Regions from separate parts of the Lactobacillus sp. ESL0263 genome, predicted to be linked through region 1. Evidence: predicted binding sites of a transcription regulator. Region 1 holds the regulator's gene; the other holds the start of a gene.
What was found. Region 1 encodes HrcA, which represses chaperone genes, less so after heat shock. Its sites were predicted from a motif close to TTAGCACTCNNNNNNNNNGAGTGCTAA; they were not measured.

Region 1 (3,219 bases):
CTCAACAATTTGTTGACGAAATTATTATAAAACTTAACACAGATACAGTCGTTGCTGGATTTGATTATACATATGGTCCAAAAGACGTAGCAAATATGAAAAATTTTCCTAAGTTTGCTAAAGGAAGGTTTGATATCGTCAATGTGCCGCAGCAATCATATGATGGCCAAAAAATTGGTTCTACTGAAATAAAAAAAGCCATTGTTAATGGAGACATGGAACTAGCTAGCGAACTTCTCGGCTGTCCATATATGATGTCTGGAAAAATTGGTCATGGATTGCGCAACGGTCATAAACTAGGTTTTCCAACTGTAAATTTGGTATGGCAAGATAGTAAGGTAATTCCAAAAATTGGTGTTTATGCCACAAAAACAAAGATTGATGGACATTGGTATGATTCAATGACTAGTGTTGGATACAATGTAACTATCGGCGATGGAAAAAAAGTTTTAATTGAATCAAATTTATTTGGCTTTGATGAAGAAGCCTATGGCAAAAAAGTGGCTATCAAATGGTACAAGTATACACGTGGTGAGATTAAATTTGCTAATTTGGATGATTTAAAGAAACAAATGGAAGCAGACGAGACCGAAATTAAGGCTTATTTTGCTCAGCAAAGTTAATTTTAGTTAAACAGTAATTCAAGTTAAAATTAATTGCGAAAAAATTAGCACTCAACTTGACATTCTGCTAAAAGCTAGTATCATAATAATTGTTAGCACCAAAAAAGTATGAGTGCTAAAAGTGAGGGCGATATTTATGTTGACCGAACGTCAAGAATTAATTTTAAAAACAATTATTAATGATTTTACTCAGACGCATGATCCTGTTGGCTCAAAAACAGTGATGAATCAGTTACCGATGAAAGTCTCAAGTGCGACAATTCGAAATGAAATGGCTGCGCTTGAAGATAAGGGTCTTCTTGAAAAAACACATCTTTCAAGTGGACGAATTCCGTCGATGGACGGTTATCGGTACTATTTAGACAACTTGCTTGAGCCACTTAAGATACCATCCTCTGTTTACAAGAGAATTGTTAGTCAACTTGATCAACCATTTCATCAAGTTAATGAAATTGTTCAAGAAGCAGCAAAGATTTTATCTGATTTGACTAATTACACAGCTTTTGCAGAAGGGCCAGAAAACAATGATATCACAATAACTGGTTTTAGAATTGTCTCTTTAATTAATAGACAAGTGATGGCAATTTTAGTTACTAGTGATGGTGATGTTCACAACCAAGTTTATAACTTGCCACGTAACATCAGTGGTGATGAAATTGAAAAAGCAGTCCGAATGATTAACGATGAGTTAATTGGCAAAACGCTAAATGAGGTTACATCATCTTTGCTTAATCGAACTTTGGGTAAGAAGCTTGCTAATTCTCATGCAAGTGACTTACTTGAGTTGGTTGAAGACGTCATTAAAGATGCTACAAGTGAGCAAATGTATGTTGATGGTCAGATTAATTTACTTAATAATACTTCTTTGGATGATGTCTCAAGTTTACGCTCTGTTTATGAGTTAATTGATCACAATGATTTGATTTCAGATATGGTTGATCAATGTATGAACTCAGACAGTGGTAAGTATCCAATTCGTGTTAGTTTGGGTTCAGATTTGCCAAGTGATTTACTTAAGGACTATAGCCTGCTCACTGCGGAATATAGTGTTGGTTCACATGGTAAAGGCGTAATTGCTTTACTTGGTCCTAACAATATGCCATATTCGCAAGTAATTGGTCTTTTGGAATATTTTAGAAATGAACTTGCTAAGAAACTACTTGAGTATTATGGTAGATTCAAATAAAGGAGGTTAGCCGTGAGTAAAGAAAAATATGCTAGTGAAAAAGATCTAAACAAAGATCAAATTAAAGCTGAAGAAAAAAAGTCTGATACAAAGGCTAATACTACAGATAAAAGTAAGAAACCTGAGACTTCAAAAAAGCTTGAAACAGAATTAGCAAAAATAAAAGAAGAACAAAAAGAACTAGAAGACAAGTACCTTCGTAGTCAAGCGGAAATGCAGAATATGCAAAATCGCTACAACAATGAACGTGCCCAATTGATTAAGTATGAATCACAATCCTTAGCTAAAGATATTTTACCAGCGATGGATAATTTAGAAAGAGCATTGGAAACCAAGGTAGATGATGAGGCTTCGCGTCAACTTAAAAAGGGTGTTCAAATGACTTTGGATGCGCTTGTTAAAGCCATGAAGGATCATGGAATTAGTGAAATTGATGCTGAAAAAGCACAGTTTGATCCGAACTTACATCAAGCAGTTCAGACTGTTGCAGCTGAATCTGATGATCAAAAAGATCACGTCGTTCAGGTTCTACAAAAGGGATATTTATATAAAGATCGCACATTAAGACCAGCAATGGTTGTTGTTGCTCAATAATTGAAAGGATGATTATTAATGTCAAAAGTTATCGGTATTGACTTAGGAACTACTAACTCAGCAGTTGCAGTTCTTGAAGGAAAAGAACCTAAGATAATTACTAACCCAGAAGGTAACCGTACTACTCCATCTGTTGTTGCTTTTAAAGATGGTGAAATTCAAGTTGGTGAAGTTGCTAAGAGACAAGCAATTACCAACCCAAACACAATTTCATCAATCAAGCGCCACATGGGTGAAGCTGACTACAAAGTTAAAATTGGTGATAAGGCTTATACTCCTCAAGAAATTTCAGCAATGATTTTGCAATACATTAAGAAGTTTGCTGAAGACTACTTAGGTGAAAAGGTTACTGAAGCTGTTATTACAGTTCCTGCATACTTCAATGATGCTCAACGTCAAGCAACTAAGGATGCTGGTAAAATTGCTGGTTTAGATGTTAAGAGAATCATCAACGAGCCTACTGCTTCTTCACTTGCTTATGGTCTTGATAAAGATGCAGAAGATGAAAAAGTTTTAGTATACGACCTTGGTGGTGGTACTTTCGATGTTTCAGTTTTGCAATTGGGTGATGGCGTCTTCCAAGTATTGTCAACAAACGGTGATACTAACCTTGGTGGTGACGACTTTGATAACAAGATTATCGATTGGCTAGTTCAAAACTTTAAGGATGAAAATGGTATTGATCTTTCTAAAGATAAGATGGCTTTGCAACGTCTAAAGGATGCTGCTGAAAAAGCTAAGAAAGACTTATCTGGAGTATCTTCAACTCACATCTCACTTCCATTCATTTCAGCAGGCGAATCAGGTCCACTTCAC
Region 2 (3,219 bases), 430 kb from region 1:
GATTACACCGTTATGGAAGTAACGAGGACTATTTTGGTCACCTACCCAAGTTTTCATTGTCCAAATCTTGTTAATTTGTAAATCACTCTTACGAATTTGAACAATTTCTTCTGAGTCAGTAGTTTCATTTAATTTATTATCATTGTTAATCACATAGATATACTTGTCACTTGCACCCATTGCTTGACCGTGACCAATTGGGATATATGGACTAACTTTAATATGCTTAACGTAATTATTAAAGTCTTTTTGTGACATGTCTAAAAGATGTTGAGCATTATATGGATTAGTTAACTTATTCAAATCATAACCAACAATGTGACCAGAGCTTAAATAAGTGTGACTCAATAAACTGGTATAAGCCCAGCCGTTTGAAACAGTTACACCTTCTGGAATATGGCCAACACGATTAATATTATCATCGGTTGGATCCTTTACGCTCAGAAGAACTGGTTGATAAAATCTTGTCTTCAGAGTCATATTACCACTTGTTAGAGTATGTGATTCTGTTTCTGGTGTGTATTCTGTAGGACTAATGTAATTAACTGAAGAACCATAATGTGTTTTCCATGCTTGGTGTTCATTTGTACCAGGCTGCGCAGGGAACGAATTAGTTACATCAGGATCAGCAATTCCTTCAGTAGTACTCTTTCTAACAGTTATTTTGACGCTTGCTGTCGCATCACCATATGTATATTTAACCGTATAAGTTTTTGGAGTTGCACAAGAGATAGTCTCACGCGAAACTTTCACATTGTCATTACTAATAACCGTACCCATGTAATTAGTTGCATATGAAATTGCATCCCGTGTGAAAAATTCATAAAACTCGTTGTTAACCAAGCTAATAGTCTTAGGAACAGCAATTTGGTTTCTAGCAAAGAATTTTTCATTTACATAACCAACTTTTCGACCATTAACATAAATTCGCCAATAGCGCGCACTTTTAGTTTCAATTAGTTGGTCTGATTGAATATGGCTATATTGAAAATTAATCCCATCAGCAACTTTTTTACTAACTTTGCCATCTGTTACATTTGCCCAAACCTTATAGTTTTTGTTACCAGCAACTTTAGTCATCATTGCATAACCAGTTATTACTTGTTTAGGTGTTTTCTTTTTTACTATCGGCTGCTTATCATTTTGAGTATCAGAGTTGGTATTACCAGGATCAGGTTGACTATTGGGATCGCCACTGTCATTTTCCTCATCGGTATTTTCTCCCTGATTACTATTCTTGCTAGGAGTGGTTTTAGTTTCTCCTTGCGTTGGCTGCTGCGATTGATTAGAATCAGCCTCAACCGATGTAATTGCAAGACCAGTTGACAATGCTAGGCCAGCAAGCATTGTTGTCGCAAGAATTGCAATTTTCTTAAAAAGCTTCAAAATTATTCCTCCAATATTTTAGTTTACTTTCGTATTATATAATAAGAACATTGTAACTTAGAATACAAAATTAATACACTTTCATTGACAGCATTTAATGTAAGTGATTTAATTAGCACTGTACTTATTAGAGTGCTAACAAAAATGACTTTAATTTTAGGAGGTAAAAAGATGCTTGTACCTACAGTTATTGAACAAACTGCTCGTGGCGAACGTGCTTATGACATATATTCTCGTTTGCTAAAAGATCGAATTATCATGCTCAGTGGAGAAATTAATGATGACATGGCAAATACAATTATTGCCCAGTTATTATTCCTTGATGCTCAAGACAACACTAAGGACATTTCCCTTTATATCAACTCACCCGGTGGTGTAATCACTTCTGGTTTAGCAATTATGGATACGATGAACTTCATTAAGTCAGATGTATCAACTATTGCAATCGGAATGGCTGCCTCTATGGCTTCTATTCTATTAACCAGTGGTGCAAAGGGTAAACGTTTTGCTTTACCTAACTCTACTGTATTGATTCACCAACCTTTAGGTGGGGCTCAAGGCCAACAAACTGATATTCAAATTGCAGCTAATGAAATTTTAAAGAGCCGTGAAAAGATCAATAAGATTCTTCACGAAACTACTGGTCAACCACTTGAAAAGATTCAGAAAGATACTGAACGTGATAACTACCTAACTGCTGAAGAAGCAAAGGATTATGGCTTAATTGATGAAATTATGGTCAACCAAAAGAAGTAGTTAGATACTAATTAAACTAAAAAGATCTCCAAGCTAAATAGCTTGGAGATCTTTTTTATTCTTCTAATTTCTGTGCCATTTCATGCAGTTTAGCAAAACGGTGATTTGCACCTGATTTTGAAATAGGTCCATCTGGAACTTGCTGAGCAATCTCTTTTAATGACAGTTCCGGATTGGCCAGCCGCAATCTTGCGATTCCCTGCAGCTTTTCTGGAATATTTTCAAGCCCGATTTTACGTTCTATTAATTCAATATCCTCAACTTGTTTAGCAGCAGCATTAGCAGTCTTTTTCAAATTTGCCGTATCACAATTAACTAAGCGATTAACCGAATTGCGCATATCACGCATAATCCTTAAGTCTTCAAAGGATAGCATTGCGTTGACTGCACCGACAACGTGAAGAAAATCGCCAATTTTCTCTGCTTCTTTGAGATAGACTATATAACCCCGCCTTCTACTAATTGTTTTGGCATTAAGGTTAAAATAATGATTCATTAGTTCTAATAAATCATTGTTGTGATCTTCATAAGCAGAATATATTTCCAAGTGATACCTGCTTGTTTCCGGATTATTTACACTCCCACTTGCTAAGAACGCACCACGCAAATACGACATTGCACCCTCGCGCGAATCAATTATTCTTTTAGGTATTCGCGTGATTAAACCTGAATCAGGCGCTAAAATTTCCAAATTAGTCAAAATTTCTTTGACATGATTTTGCAGGCGCACCAAATACTGGTTATTTTTCTTTAGTTTCATTTTACGCGAAACAATTAATAACGGTTCTACACGATACGCTGTTTTTATTAAAGAAAAAATTCGTCGAGCAATTGCTGGGTTTTCAGTTGTGATATCAAGACTAAACATACGGTCATGATAGTTTAAAACACCGTTCATCCGCAAAAAAGCAGCTAATTCAGCCTTTGCGTGCTCAGGATGAATTGGTAAGGAGGTAAGTTCCTTCTTTACTTCACTTGCATAACTTGCCATTGGTTATTCCGTAGTCTTTCTGGTCGACATTGCCGTAAATGCACGATTAATTATCTCGTTTGCCACTTTTTCACCATCATGGAAAA

Region 2: the regulator HrcA is predicted to act here: its motif matches at 1,499-1,525, upstream of clpP (ATP-dependent Clp endopeptidase proteolytic subunit ClpP).

Annotation. Positions count from the first base shown of each region.
Region 1 covers NZ_REHL01000004.1:620,529-623,747, reverse strand. Annotated here, with positions in the region: gene ribF (riboflavin biosynthesis protein RibF) at 1-623, shown strand, start outside; gene hrcA (heat-inducible transcriptional repressor HrcA) at 760-1,809, shown strand; gene grpE (nucleotide exchange factor GrpE) at 1,822-2,403, shown strand; gene dnaK (molecular chaperone DnaK) at 2,422-3,219, shown strand, end outside.
Region 2 covers NZ_REHL01000004.1:188,714-191,932, reverse strand. Annotated here, with positions in the region: gene F5ESL0263_RS02895 (SH3-like domain-containing protein) at 1-1,386, opposite strand, end outside; gene clpP (ATP-dependent Clp endopeptidase proteolytic subunit ClpP) at 1,558-2,142, shown strand; gene whiA (DNA-binding protein WhiA) at 2,198-3,133, opposite strand; gene yvcK (gluconeogenesis factor YvcK family protein) at 3,137-3,219, opposite strand, start outside.